Regions from separate parts of the Arthrobacter sp. Y3223166 genome, predicted to be linked through region 1. Evidence: riboswitches for the same ligand, from Rfam matches in the RefSeq annotation. Region 1 holds a riboswitch; the other holds the start of a gene.
What was found. A riboswitch is a leader RNA that binds a small molecule or an ion and turns the genes downstream of it on or off. The one in region 1 is predicted to bind S-adenosylmethionine.

Region 1 (7,450 bases):
CTGGGATTCCAGCTTGCGCCCGACCACATCCCGCCCGACTGGCCGGACGGGACGCCGCAGCAGATCCACCTGGACCTCTACATAGACGATCTCGCGGCCGCCCATGAACAGGCGACGTCCCTGGGTGCCAAGCTGCTGAAGCCGGCCGATGACCCGGCGTCCGCCTCGGGGTTCCAGGTGTACGCCGACCCCGCCGGACACCCCTTCTGCCTCTGCTGGGACGCGTAACGCCGGCCCGCCCCCTCGGGGCCATCACGACGGCGATGCCCCCGTTCGCTCGGGTGTCGCCGGCGTCGCTGCCTCCTTTCATAGCCAGCCGACGACGCCGCCGTCTCCTCCCGCCCATGTGCCGCCGATGTTGGACGTTGCTCCCGGGGCGGGCCCGGCGGGGCGGTCAGTCAGGCGGGCGGATCCGCCGGGATGAGGACCGTGGAGAACAAACGGCGGTGCCGCCCCTTTTCAGGGCCGTTGGCCACCACCTTCTCTGCGGCAGCCCTGATGGCGGAGGTGAAATCCTCGAACTCTTCGTCCGTCATCCAGAGGGCGGTCTGCCGGTAACCGGCCCCGTCGCGCACGAAGTCCGGATTCCCCCCGGAGATGTATTGGTCGAAGGCACCCAGCAGCCCGGCCGCAAAGGCCATGAAGCCGCGCCGGTGGTCATCGGCCGTCATGGACGCCAGATCGTCCTCGGCCACTGAACTCCTGGCTACGTCCAGTCGAAAGGTACGTTCGGTGGTGCCGCGAACCGGTCTCTCCTGGGCCACCGCCAGCACGCCGGCCTTGGAGAGCGTGCTTATGTGCCGGTAAAGCGTCGCGGTGGGAATGTCGGGGAGTTCGGCGGAGATCTCCGCCGTGGTCAGCTCACGGTTGCCCAGCAGCGTCTGGACGATCCGCAGGCGTACGGGGTGCAGGATCAGGTCGGCGCTCTGTGAGGAGGACATGGCTCAACGTTCTCACAGTTGACATTGTTCCTGCAACTGATAATAATCGTACTGTCCGGTAACCAAATGGGCGACCGACGACCAAGACACGAGCAATAAACGACCCGAAGGGAGGCGCGGTGGCGGCGATAGTGGTGGAGAACAAGGAGGTTCTGCTGGAGCTGGATCGATTCGAGAAAGTTGCGGGGCTGCTCGGCGACCAGCGATTCCCGCTGTCCGCGGTGACCTCCGTCCGGGTGCTCGCGTATGCGTTCGACGGCGTCCACGGATGGCGGGCTCCCGGGCTTGCGATCCCGGGACGGACTCGGGTGGGAACGTGGCGCGGCCGCGGCAAGACCCTCGCCGTCGCCCGCCGCGGCACCCCGGCAGTTCAGCTTGACCTGGACGGGCAAAAGTACGCCCGGGTGGTCGTGTCGCTTCCCGATGCCGAGGAAGTTGCGGCCCGGATCCGGAAGGCCGCCGGCCTGCCCGCCGGTCAGGCGTTCACCGAAGAAGTGATCAGCTTCCCGTCCGGGACCGTTCAGCTGACGGGAACCTGGGCTGAACCGGCCGGAACGGTCCGCGGCGCCGCGCTGATCCTGCCGGGCTCGGGACCGATCGACCGCAATGCCGACCACAAACGGATGCCGTTGGGCATCAGCCGTGACTTGGCGACGGCACTTGCCGGCCACGGAATCGCTTCCCTGCGCTACGACAAGCGCGGTACCGGCGACTCGGAAGGAACCTTCTGGGCGGCCGGCTTCCGTCAGAACACCGACGACGCCGCGGCCGCCCTCCGCTGGATGGCCGCCCAAAAGGCCGCGGGCCTCCCGGTGTTCCTGGTCGGCCACAGCGAAGGCAGCTACCACGCGGCGGCCGTGGCGGCAGAGTCCGGTACACGGGTGGATGGGGCTGTGCTGCTTTCAGCCTCGGCGCAGACAGGCTTTGAGACAGGCAGGTGGCAGACGGCCCAGATCAGCGACTCGCTGCCCGCCTTCCCGCGCTTGCTGCTGAAGCTTTTCCGCCAGGACCTGGTCAAGGTGCAGGCGAAGTCGGTGGAAAAACTTCGGCTCACCACCGAGGACGTGGTGCGCATGCAGGGCCGCAAGATCAACGCGCTGTGGCATCGGGAGTTCCTCGACTTCGACCCCGTTCCGAACTTGGAGCGCCTGCACATGCCGGTGCTGGCCATCACGGGCGCCAAGGACGTGCAGGTGGACCCGGCCGACCTGGACATCATCGCGGCCACTGTCCCCGGCCCGGTGACCACGAGGAAGATCGAGGACCTGTCGCACCTGCTGCGCCGCGACCCGAAGGTTCCGACCCTCTCCGACTACAAGCGCCAGATCCGCGAGCCCGTGGACGCTGAAGTGCTGGAACTGGTGGGGAACTGGGTGGCGGAGCACGCCGACGCAGCGGCGGCCCGGTTGGCTGGCTAGCCCCAAACCATCGACTGTTCAGCTGGCGCCCTTAAACCGACGGGTTGAGGGCGCCTGCCGACTCCTCGATGAGGGCGGCTGAGGGGGAGAGGGCCGGCGGCGGTTCCGGTGCCGAAGAGTCGCGGGTAGGGTCGAGCCATGGCACACCAGAATGACCCCGAAGTCGTCCGGCGGCTGCTCGAAAACCCCGGCCGCTGGGCCGTCGTCGGCCTGTCCACGAACCCGCACCGGGTGGCCATGCGCATCTCCCGGTACCTGATGGACCAACTGGACATGGAAGTCGTCCCCGTCAACCTGCAGGGCGACGACGTCCTCGGCCTGACCGGTTACCAAAAGCTCGGGGACATTCCCGGCGAGATCGACGTGGTGGACTGCTTCGTGAACTCGCAGAAGGTCGGCCCGGTGGTGGACCAGGCCATCGAAGTCGGTGCCAAGGCGGTGTGGCTCCAGCTGGGCGTGATCGACGAAGCCGCCGCGGAACGGGCCAAGGCGGCCGGGCTGGACGTCGTCATGGATACCTGCCCGGCCATCGAGGCCCCGCGCTTCGGTTTATAACAGCAGCTCACGGGCTGCGGTCAGCCCTGCCCCGCCTTCGGACGGCCGCCTCGAGTCCCCGCATCACTCGTACACAGCGATGAAGCGGCCGACGACGCCTCCCGCGCGAAGCTTGTCGATTGCGCCGGGAATGTCGGCATGCTTGATGTGGTTCATGGGTGGTTTGAGCTGGCCACTCTTCATCAGCTCGTAGATGCCGGCAAGATCCTCCTTGGTACCGGACTTTGAGCCCCTGATGGTGAGCTGGTTGATGATGATCGGGTAGGTATTGATGGTCGATTCCAACCGGCCCATGCCCACCTGAACCAGGGTGCCGAACTCAGCGAGGGTTTCGATGGCGGCCGAGGTCGTGGTGCCGAAGCCGGCGTAGTCCACGATCAGCTCCAGGTTCTTGTCCTTGAACTCTTCGATCGAGGCGCCGACGCCAGCCAATCCGATCTCGTCGGCCAGTTTCTGGGTTTCCGGATTGACCTCGGCGCCGTACACCTCGGCGCCGACCAACGCGGCACAGCGTGCACCGATGTAGCCCAGTCCGCCCAGGCCGATGACGCCGACCTTCATGCCGTTCTTCGCCCCGCCGACCGCCATCATGGCATGGTAGGCGGTCAAGCCGGCGTCGGTCGCCATCGCGCCGAGGTCGAACGGCACTTCGTCGGGCAGGGCGACGAGATTGTCGTCGGTCGCGCGAAGCTTGGCGGCGAAGCCTCCATCCCACTTCCCGTAACCCAATGCGTCCCCGTCCGACATCACCGGAGAGAGGCCTACGCGGTCGCCAATCTTCCAATGGTCCATGCCCTCGCCGACCTCGCTGATAACGCCGGCGGATTCATGGCCCATGGTGCGGGGCAGGCCGTGCTGGAACAGCGCCATCCATCCCGGATCATCGAGCGTCGAGACGTCCGAGTGACAGACCCCCGACGCCTTGACGTCGACGACCACTTCACCGGGGCCAGCGTGGGGTTCCTGAACCTCATTAAGCTCCAGCGGCTTCTTCGTGCCGACAAATTGCCATGCCTTCATGATGAACCTCCCGTACGACGGCCAGCGGACGGTGCCCGTCCCGGCCCGGCCATATTGGCAGTGCACCTCCACGGTAGTCCCCTCGTAACCAGGCCAGTAGGGGACAGCCGCGCAGAGGAATGCGCACGGCTTAATGCGCCGGGCGGAAGCCTGCAGCCCCAGCCCGTGGAGCCGGGCGGACGCCTGCCGGCCCCAGCCCCCGGAGCCGGCTGGGGCGACGGGCCGTCGTCGTCATCAGAAGCGGTTTCCGTAACAAACGGCAGCAGAATGTCATGGCCTGTCATGTGCTTCCCTGCACCGGATCGGCCCCGGCATACTCGACTCCGAGATCAAGAGTCCCAACGACAAGCTCTGGCTGGTTGGGCGGCAACCCTCTCCCGTAGCGGGGTGCCCCAGATGAGGATCCGGCCGCGCACAACACCGTGCCCGGCAAGTACGGCCCCCTCCGGGATGCGCCCCAACCGTGACGGTTGCTGCGCCGCGGGTCCGGATGGGAGCCCCGCCGTGAGGAGCCAACATGACCGCCGTCGTGACCGCCAACAACCCGCAAACCCGCCCAGCCCCGTGGGCCGGACAGGCTACCGCCGAGGAACTGGCCCACTGGCAGCAAGTAGCCGAAGGCGTTGCCGCCGCGCTGGCCCCGGACGTGCTGGAGCGCGACCGACGCAACGCCGACCCGCACGCCGAGGTGGAGCTGCTGCGCAACTCGGGCCTGCTCAACCTGATCATCCCGGCCGACTGGGGCGGCGAGGGCGGGCACTGGGAGAGCGCGCTGCACGCCGTGCGCATCCTGGCCCGCACCGACGCGTCGATCGCGCAAATACTCGGTTACCACTACGCCAACCTGGGCGCCGTCGTGTTCTACGGTGATGCGCAGGTCCAGGAACGACTGCTCCGCCGCTCCGCTCGGGGCCGCTGGTCCTGGGGCGACTCCGTGAACCCGGTGGACCCAAATCTGGAACTTGTTCCCGACGGCGACGGCTTCCGGCTGAACGGCACCAAGCACTTCTCCACCGGCGCTTCCGTCGGCGACGCCATCCTGGTCAACGCCGTGATCGCGGCCGGACCCGAGCGGGGCAAGTTCCTGGCCCTCGCGCTGGAGCATGACCGAACGGGCATCGGATACCTCGGGGACTGGGATGCGCTCGGACAGCGGCTCTCGGCCAGTGGCTCGGTGAAGTACGACGGCGTGCAGGTCACCGAAGCGGACATCATCGGCGAGGTAGGGGAGGAGCCTTTCTCCACGCTGGTTACCCCGTACATCCAGCTGGCCTTCGGCAGCCTCTACCTGGGCATCGCGCAGGGGGCGCTGGACCGCGGACGCCGGATCACGCTGGCGCGCCGGAACTCCTGGTTCCTCAGCACGCAGGAGACCTATGCCCAGGATCCGCTGACGCAGCGGGTCTACGGCGAGCTGGTGTCGCGGGTTGCCGCGGTGGAGGCCCTGGCCGACCGGACGAACGCCAGGTTCGACGCTGTTATTGCCGCCGGCGCGCAGTTGAGCGCGGAAGCCCGGGCGGACATCGCGCTCGAGATTGCGCGGCTCAAGGTCGTGTCCACCGAGGTGGGCGTGGACGTGGCGAACCGGATCTTCGAGACCACCGGCTCGTCCTCCGCGAAAACCGAGGTCGGGCTGGACATTTTCTGGCGCAACATCCGCACGCACACCCTGCACGATCCGGTCGACTACAAGAAGGTCGAGGTCGGCGCCAACTACCTGCTCGGCGACGTCCAGCCGATTTCGCTCTACACCTAAGCCGCGCGGAACGCCGCACACCCCTGCAGCAGCCCGCGGGTCACCTCATGCTGCCCGCCATCCGCGGGCCCACCACCGATGGCCCCAACCCGCGGGGCCCCAACCCGCGGGGCCCCATCACCGGTGCCCGCAACCCGGGCGCCCCATCACCACTGCCCGAAACCTGAGGGCCTCATCTGACGCCCTCACGGCGAAACCTCCAGGAGAACCACCATGACTGAAACACTCGACAACCTCGCCACGGCCTTCGACGCCGCGGCCGCCAAGTACCGTCCGATCTTCGCGCGCATCGCCGCCGGGGCGTTAAGCCGCGAGCTCACCCGCAAGCTGCCGTTTGAGCAGATCGGCTGGCTGAAGGACGCCGGTTTTGGCGCCACACGGATCCCCGCCGAACTTGGCGGCGACGGGCTGGACTGGGAAGAGTTCACCCGGCTCCTGATCGAGTTGGCCGCCGCGGACAGCAACATTCCGCAGGCGCTGCGTTCGCACATTGCCTTGGTGGAGGAGAACCTGTACCACAACGGCCGCACCTCTGACCGCGGCGCCTGGCTGCGGCGCTTCGCGTCCGGCGAGCTGGCCGGCAACGCCTGGACCGAACCGGGCGCCGGGGGAACCGCCACCGTGCTGTCCGAGACCGGCGGCAAGCTGCTGCTGAACGGCCGCAAGTTCTACACCACCGGCACCATCTTCGCGGACTGGATCGACGTCACCGCCAAGCGCCCGGACGGCTCCGATGTCTCGGTGATCATCTCCACCAAGACGCCGGGCGTGGAAACCTTCGACGACTGGGACGGTTTCGGCCAGCGGCTCACCGGCAGCGGCACCACCGTGTTTACCGACGCTGTGGTGGACCCTGCCAACGTGTCCGCCTTCGCCGACCGCTTCCCGTACCAGACGGCGCTCTACCAGCACATCCTGCTGGTGACCCTGGCCGGCATCGCTCAGGCCGTCACCAGCGAAGCCGCAGAGAACGTACGGGACCGCAAGCGGGTGTTCGGCCACGGAAACGCCCCGCTGGTTCGGCACGACGCGCAGGTCCTGCAGGTGGTCGGCGAAATCAGCGCCAAGGCCTACGCCGCGAAGGCAACCACGCTCGGCGTTGCCCGCAGCCTGGACCGCGTCTTCGCCTCGCGGCAGTCAGACGCCGACGCCGAGAAGGCGGCCAACATCGCCGTCGAACTGGAATCGGGCCGGGCGCAGATTGTGCTCAGCGCCTTGGTCCCGGACGCCGCAGGCGCCCTTTTCAACGCGCTCGGTGCCTCCTCGACCAGCACGGACAAGGCACTGGACCGGCACTGGCGCAACGCCCGCACCGTGGCCACGCACAACCCGTTCATCTATAAGGCCCGGATCATCGGCGACTGGGAAGTCAACGGCGCCGAGCCCCCGTACGTCTGGACGATTGGCGAGGCCAATGCCGACGCCGCGCGTCAGCCACAGAGCGACGGCGCCCGTCCAGCCAGCCAAGCCACCCGCTCCGCGGCCTTCTAGGAAGAAGCCAACTATGTCCGTATCCGTCAATAACCCAACCCTCGCCGCACCCGAGACCGCCGCGGCCGCCAATGCCGGTGCTCCACGGCTCTCCGGCCGGCTGGGCGTCGCCAGCATCGTGCTCATCGTGCTGGCCGCCGCGTCGCCACTGGGCGTCATCGGCGGAACCGTCCCGCTGGCCATCGTCAGCGGCAACGGCGCCGGCCTTCCCTTCATCTACCTGCTGGCCATGGCCATCCTGCTGTTGTTTGCCGTCGGCTTCACCACCA
Region 2 (7,450 bases), on a different contig from region 1:
GCTGGCCAAATGGCTTCGCACGATGCCGGGCGTCCAGGACTTCCTGGCCGCCTACCCGGGCCGCTCCGAACTGCCCGAATCCGCGCCGGTCGGGCTGCCCGCGTGGCTGGGTTGGCAGCACTTCCTCAACTTCTTCCTGATCGTGTTGATCATCCGCACCGGCCTGCAGGTACGGGCCGGTACCCGCTCGCCGGCGTACTGGACACGCAACAACAAGGGCCTGGTGAAGACCAGGAACGCGCCCACCAAGATCACCCTGAACCTGTGGTTCCACCTGACGCTGGATGCGTTGTGGGTGCTGAACGGCATCGTCTTCATGGTGCTGATCTTCGCGACCGGGCACTGGATGCGGATTGTGCCCACCAGCTGGGACATCTTCCCGAACGCGCTGTCCGCGGTGCTGCAGTACGCCTCGCTGGACTGGCCGCTGGAGAACGGGTGGGTGAACTACAACGCGCTGCAATTGCTGACCTACTTCGCGACCGTCTTCATCGCCGCCCCGCTGGCCATCGTCTCCGGCCTGCGCACCTCGGCCGCCTGGCCCAAGCGGGCCGCGGTCAACAAGTACTTCCCGATTGAGGCGGCCCGGGCCATCCACTTCCCGGTGATGGTGTATTTCGTGCTGTTCATCATCGTGCACGTGACGCTGGTGCTGGCCACCGGCGCGCTGCGCAACCTCAACCACATGTATGCGGCCACGGACGACGGCGGGTGGACCGGTTTCTGGATCTTTGCCGCCTCCGTCGCGGTGACCGTGGCGGCTTGGTTCCTGGCCCGGCCGATCTTCCTGCGCCCGATCGCCTCGCTGACGGGCAAGGTCACGAGCCGCTGACCGCGCGGCCGCCTGATCGCCAGCCGCTGACCGCCTGACCGCGGCTCAAGGCTGCACCGCTACACTGCTCGCCATGATCACCGTTGCGGCCATCGCCGCGTGCCTTGTCTTCGCGCTGTTGGCCGTCTTCCAGATCCTGCTGGCCGCGGGCCTGCCGCTGGGCCGGTTCGCCTGGGGAGGAAGCCACCGCATCCTGCCGGCGAAGCTGCGCATCGGGAGCGCGGTCTCGGTGCTCCTGTATGCGTTCTTCGTGTTCGTCATCATGGACCGCGCGCAGTTTCTCGACGCGTTGCCGGAGACCGCGTCGCTCGTTCTTGGCTGGGTCCTGACCGCGTACCTGTTCGTCGGCGTCCTGATGAACGCCATCTCGCGCAGCAAGCCCGAGCGGTGGACCATGACGCCGGTCGCCCTGGTCTTGGCCGCGCTGAGCCTGGTGGTTGCCCTCGGGTGACGTGGTTTCCCGCCCTTGGCGGGGAGCTGCAAGGCTTTTCGTCGGTGGGCCGTCCAGCCGTTTGCGGGTCTCACGTCCCTTCGCGGGCGGGGGGTTCCGACGGTTGACGGTCAGGCAGGGGAGGGGCTTGCCCCGCGGGCGGGGCGGGCTCACGATTGGTTCACTACCGGCCGATCGGAGGAAGCCATGCAGGTCCGTATCCGCCGCGCACTGACAGCAGTTGCCGTGCTCGTCGCCGTCCCGGCGGCCCTTGCCGGCGGCCTGGTCCTGTGGCTGCGCTTCAGCCCCCGGCCGCTGGCGGTGCTGCTGCGGGTGCTGTCGGAACGGGACGGCCGGCGCACGGCCCGCGCGATGGCCCGGCACGTGCCGGACGGAATCAGCGAAGTATTGGATCAGGAATACCTCAGCAACCACGGGCATACCCGCCTGGACGTGTTCTTCCCGGACAAGGCGGCCGAGGATTCGCTGCGCCTTCCGACAATTGTCTGGATCCACGGCGGGGCCTGGATCTCCGGCACCAAGAACGACGTCGCCAATTACCTGCGGATTCTCGCCTCCTACGGCTTCACCGCCGTGGGAGTGGACTATTCGCTGGCCCACGTGCGCCGCTACCCGGCGCCGGTGCGCCAGACGGCCGCCGCGCTGCGCTACCTGGAACACAACGCCGACCGGCTGCACATCGATACCGAGCGGATCGTGCTGGCCGGGGACTCTGCGGGCGCGCAAATTGCCGCACAACTGGCGCTGGTCATCGCCGATCCCGACTATGCCAAAAGGCTCGGCATTGCCTCGCCCATGAAGCCGGAGCGGCTGCGCGCGGTGCTGCTGCACTGCGGGGCGTACGACCTCTCGCTCGCCGGGGCGGACCAGGCCGGGAACCAGAACTACCTGCGCACGGTGCTGTGGTCCTACACCGGGGCCAAGGACTATCTGGAGCGTCCCTACGTCGCGCTGGCCTCCGTGGCCAAGCACGTGGGCGCCGGCTATCCGCCGGCTTTCGTGTCAGCGGGCAACACGGACCCGTTGCTGCCGCACTCGCTCGGGCTGGTCGAAGCGCTGCGGATCAAGGGCGCGGCCGTGGAGGAGTTCTTCCCCCACACGGAGGCCGGCCTAGGGCACCAGTTCCAGTTCAACCTGGAGTTGGAAGCGGCGTGGCAGGTGCTGGAGCGCAGCGTGGCGTTCCTCCGTCGCCACACCGGCTGATGCCACCCGAGTTGAATCGGCGCCCCGCTACGAGGGGTGTTCTTCGGTGTCTGCATCACCCGGGGCCGGCGCCGATGCCTCCCCCGGGCACCGCCGTCGTACGCTGGAAACCTGCCCAGCGAAGGGGGAACTATCAATGAACGACGCCGGCTCGCGCCTCATTTTCGGCTGCATGGGGTTGGGTGGGGGCTGGGGGAGCGGGCCGCTGGAAGCGGCCGATGTGGCGGCCGCGCACGCGGCCGTGGCGGCGGCGCTGGAGGCCGGGATCACGACCTTCGACCACGCCGACATCTACGCCCACGGCAAGGCCGAGGCCGCGTTCGGGCGGGTGCTGGCGGAAAGTCCCGAGCTGCGCGACTCGATCCGGCTGCAGGGCAAATGCGGCATCCGGCTGCCGGTCCCCGGCATGGTCGGGCACTACGACTCCTCGCGGGAAGCCATCCTGGCCCGCACCGACGAAAGCCTGCGCCGGCTGCACACCGATCACCTGGATACGCTGCTGATCCACCGGCCCGATCCGCTGACGCCGGCCGAGGAGATCGCCGCGGCGTTCAACGAGCTTCGGATGGCCGGGAAGGTACGCCGCCTTGGTGTCTCGAACATGTCCGGCGAACAGATGCGCTGGCTGCAGTCGGCGCTGGATGAACCGCTGGCGGTGAACCAGCTGGAAATGAGCCTGTACCGACGCGACTGGCTGGAGTCGGGGGTGCTGGTGAACCACCCGGAGGGACCGGGGATCAGCTTCCCGCACGGCACCTTGGAATACTGCGCCGCCCACGGGGTGGAGCTGCAGGCCTGGGGCGCGCTGGCCAAGGGCCGGTACAGCGGGCGTGCGGCAGCGGAGGCCGCGACACCGGATGCTTCCGCGCCCGCGGATGCCTCACCCCCGGCGGATCATGCAGCGGCAGCCCTGGTCACGGAACTTGCCCGGGACAAGGGGTGCCCGCCCGAGGCCGTGGTGCTGGGCTGGCTGCTGCGGCATCCGGCAGGCATCCGGCCGGTCGTCGGTACCAGCAGCCCGGACCGGATCCGGGCCTGTGCCGAGGCGGAAGCGGTTGGAGCATCGATGACCCGCGAGGAGTGGTACTCCCTGTGGGTGGCGGCCCGAGGCAGGCCGCTGCCTTAGCTGCCCCCGCCCGGCCCCGCCGGCTGCCGGCGGGGGCCGGGACCGTGGGTCCTAGACGAAGGCCGGCTGTTCCAACCGGCGGAACGCGGAATCGTGGAAGACCAGGGGCTCGTGGGTGCCGTCGTGCGTGGACAGTCCGTGCACCTGCAGCAGCACGACGTGGTGGTCCCCGGCCGGGACCTCCTGGTGCACCGAGCAGTCCAGCCAGAGCGCCGCGTCGTTGAGGAAAAGCGCGCCGTCGTCCGTGCCGTGCAGGCTCAGGCCGGCAAAGCGGTCACCGTTCCTGGACGCGATCTGGCGGCAGACGCCGTCGTGTCCGGTGCCGAGCACCGAGACGCCGATCCGGTTGGCCCGGCGGACCAGCGGCCAGGTCCGTGAGGTGTTTTGCACGGCGAACATCACCAGCGGCGGCTCGAGGGAGACGCCCACGGTGAACGAGGAGGCGACGATGCCCTGCGGCTCGCCGGCGACGGTCGCGCACAGCGCCGCGATGCCCGAGGGGAAGCGGCCGAAGGCGGAGCGCAACGTGTGGGGGGTCAGGTCATGGTGTAGCGACATGGCGTCCTTGGGGCTTGGGCGCATCCGCTGCGGCCGAGCTGCTGCGGGTGGATACGCGTACTTGCCTGCCGACATACCCGGCGGGCCGAATCATCACCTGGAGCACCCCGCTACGGTAGAGGGTTGCCGGCCAACCAGCCAGGGCTGTGAAGTTGGCGCTCTTGATTCGTCTCCACGCTAAGAGCGGGGAAGGGCCTGGGTCAAACGCCGGTAACAGTTCGTCAAATGCAGCGTTTTACTTCCGGGCGCCGCGAGGTGTCTGCTGCCCCGACGGGCGGCCGTGCGACGGCTGCTGCCCCGAAGGCTACTGTCCGACTGCTGGTCCCACGGCTACTGCGCGGCGGCGCCCGGGCGCACGGTCCGCTGCCGGAACGGATGCGCCGGGTAGACGCCCAGGATGCGGATTTCGGTGGTGAAGAAGTCCAGTTCCTCGAAGGCGTGGACCATGGCCGGATCGTCCGGGTGGCCTTCGACGTCCACCATGAACATGGTGGCGGCAAACTCGCCGCCCACCATGTAGCTCTCCAACCGGGTCATGTTGATGCCGTTGGTGGCGAAACCGCCCAGCGCCTTGTACAGCGCGGACGGCACGTTCCGCACGCGGAACACGAAGCTGGTTACGGCCGGACCGGGAAGTTCCTCGCGGGACGGGACCGGCCGGCGGTCGGCCAGCACCACGAACCGTGTGGTGTTCGTCGGATCGTCTTCGACCTTTTCCGCGAAAACCTCCAGACCGTAGAGTTCGGCGGCCATCGGCGGCGCCAGGGAGACCTTGGTCGGGTCGTTCCATTCGGCCACCTCCCGGGCCGAACCGGCGGTGTCGCCTGCGATGACCGGAGTGAGCCCGAGCCTGCGGATCAGCTTGCGGCACTGGCCCAAAGCATGGATGTGGCTGTGCACCTCCCGGGCCTGCTCCACGGTGGCCCCGCGTACGCCCAGCAGGCTGAAACGGATGGGCAGGAAGAATTCCTCCACGATCTGCAGGGTGGTCTTCGGCAGCAGGGCGTGGATGTCCGCCACCCGGCCGGCGATCGAGTTGTCGATGGGGATCATGGCCAGTTCCGCCTCGCCGCCGGTGACGGCAGCGAACGCATCCTCGAAGCTGGCACACGGCACCGCTTCCCAACCGGGGCGCACTTCCAGGCAAGCCATGTGGGAGTTCGAGCCGGGTTCACCTTGGTACGCAATCGCTGGAGCCATGGGCGAAATTATCCCACCGGGGCGGGCCGGCGCTTCATTCCGGGCAACCGGGCGGCGTCATATAACCGGGACCGGCCCGCCAACCGCTTAGTACAGATGCGATTCCTGGGTGATGCCGTAGGGCACGTCGTCGCTCAGCTCCACCGTAAACTGCCCGGGGCCGGTGCGAGTGACCAGGATGCCGCAATCGCCGTCGATGGCGGCGAGCTTTTGCAACTCTTCGACCGCAGCATTCAGGAGATCGTGTGCTTCGGAAGCCGTCTGTGCGGTCAACGACTTGGTAGCCAGGGAAGTGGCCATGGTTCTGCCTTTCGTGGCCGGAGGTTTCCGCGCAGGAGAAACGCGGGATGGAAGCTTCCGGCCGGAACGAGCCTGCCATGCGGAACGGTGCATGGAACTTTACATTCTGCCATCCCAGATGACATCAGATGAATTTCGCACCGGCGTGGCGTGCGCCACACCCGGCGCGGCGGCGTGGTGCTGGAAGCAGGTCAGGCGGGACCGCCGCGCGTGTTGGAAACCGGTCACGCGGGACCGCCGCGGATGCTGGAAGCGGTCGGGGGAGGGCGGGCCAGCCGGAAGTGAACCCGGTCCTAGAACGGGTTGAGCAGCCGGTGGACGAACTGCCGGGTGCGCTCCTCCCGCGGTTCGCGCAGCACCTGTTCGGGGTGTCCGCGTTCCACCACCACGCCGCCGTCCATGAACACCACTTCGCTGGCCACTTCACGGGCGAAGGCCAGCTCGTGGGTGACCAGGGCCATGGTCCAGCCCTCGTCAGCCAGTTCCTTGATCACGTGCAGCACGTCGCCCACCAGTTCAGGATCCAGTGCGGACGTGGGCTCGTCGAACAGCAGCAGCGAGGGTTTGAGCGCCAGCGCCCGGACAATGCCGACCCGCTGCTGCTGTCCGCCGGAGAGCTGATGCGGGTACTGGTCTTCCTTGCCGGAGAGCCCGACACGGTCCAGCAGCGACCTGGCCTCGCGCACCGCTTCGGCCTTGGACCGCTTCTGCACCTGGACCGGGCCCTCGATGATGTTCTGCAGCACGGTCATGTGCGGGAACAGGTTGTAGTGCTGGAACACCATGGCGCTGCGGTCGCGCAGGGCGGCGATCTGTTTTCGGTTCACCGGCGAACCGAAATCCACGGCCGGCCCGCCCGAAAAGGCGACCCGCCCGCCGTCGGGGATTTCCAAGCCGTTCAGGCAGCGCAGCACGGTGGTTTTGCCCGACCCGGAGGGTCCGATCAGGGCCAGTACCCCGCCCGTCTGGACGGAGAGGTCGATGGACTTGAGCACCTGGTTGCTGCCGAAGGACTTGCGCAGCCCCTCTACGGAGAGCACCGGCCCTGCGGCGGAGCCGGGCTGCGAAGCGGCGGCGGAGGGGACGTCAGTGGGCGACATAGCGGTCCAGCCTCTTCTCCAGTCGGGACTGCCCGGCGGAGAGCACCAGGCAGAACACCCAGTAGACCGCCGCGGCCTCAATGTAGAGCAGCATGAACTCCTGGCTGAACGCCGCGATTTCCTGGGCGGCCCGGAACGCCTCGGTGACCAGGATCAGGGAAGCGAGGGAGGTGTCCTTGACCAGCGAGATGAAGGTATTGGACAGCGGCGGCACCGACACCCGCGCTGCCTGCGGCAGGATGATGCGGCGCAGGGTGGTGGTGCCGGCCATGCCGATGGTGTGGCCGGCTTCCCACTGGCCCTTGGGGACGGACAGAATCGCGGCGCGGATGATTTCGGCCGCATAGCCGCCCACGTTCAGGGAGAACGCGATGATGGCGCTCGGCCACGGTTCAAGCACCACGCCGATCGACGGCAGGCCGTAGAAGATCACGAACAGCTGGACGAGCAGCGGGGTGCCGCGGATCACCGACACGTAGGCGCGCGCGATGCCGGCCAGGATCCGGTTGCGGCTCAAGCGCATCAGGGCCACGACGAGCGCCAGCAGCAGGCCGATGGCGAAGCTGGCCAGCGAGAGGGGGATGGTGCCGGTCAGCCCGCCCTGGACTATAGGCCAGAGCGAACTGCCGACGAGCTCCCAGTCGATGTCCATACGGTTACGTTAGCGTCTCCCTTTGAAG

Region 2: another riboswitch for S-adenosylmethionine. It lies ahead of AC5RUH_RS09710 (flavin reductase family protein); the one in region 1 lies ahead of AC5RUH_RS01680 (acyl-CoA dehydrogenase family protein).

Annotation. Positions count from the first base shown of each region.
Region 1 is NZ_JBNHGE010000002.1:16,993-24,442, forward strand. It holds gene AC5RUH_RS01655 (VOC family protein) at 1-228, shown strand, start outside; gene AC5RUH_RS01660 (helix-turn-helix domain-containing protein) at 399-941, opposite strand; gene AC5RUH_RS01665 (alpha/beta hydrolase) at 1,061-2,359, shown strand; gene AC5RUH_RS01670 (CoA-binding protein) at 2,498-2,914, shown strand; gene AC5RUH_RS01675 (zinc-binding dehydrogenase) at 2,978-3,934, opposite strand; SAM riboswitch class IV at 4,262-4,376, shown strand; gene AC5RUH_RS01680 (acyl-CoA dehydrogenase family protein) at 4,452-5,690, shown strand; gene AC5RUH_RS01685 (acyl-CoA dehydrogenase family protein) at 5,904-7,181, shown strand; gene AC5RUH_RS01690 (APC family permease) at 7,195-7,450, shown strand, end outside.
Region 2 is NZ_JBNHGE010000017.1:33,201-40,650, forward strand. It holds gene AC5RUH_RS09690 (cytochrome b/b6 domain-containing protein) at 1-832, shown strand, start outside; gene AC5RUH_RS09695 (hypothetical protein) at 906-1,283, shown strand; gene AC5RUH_RS09700 (alpha/beta hydrolase) at 1,470-2,486, shown strand; gene AC5RUH_RS09705 (aldo/keto reductase) at 2,623-3,612, shown strand; gene AC5RUH_RS09710 (flavin reductase family protein) at 3,664-4,170, opposite strand; SAM riboswitch class IV at 4,223-4,337, opposite strand; gene AC5RUH_RS09715 (prephenate dehydratase) at 4,501-5,370, opposite strand; gene AC5RUH_RS09720 (hypothetical protein) at 5,458-5,670, opposite strand; gene AC5RUH_RS09725 (amino acid ABC transporter ATP-binding protein) at 5,964-6,770, opposite strand; gene AC5RUH_RS09730 (amino acid ABC transporter permease) at 6,757-7,416, opposite strand.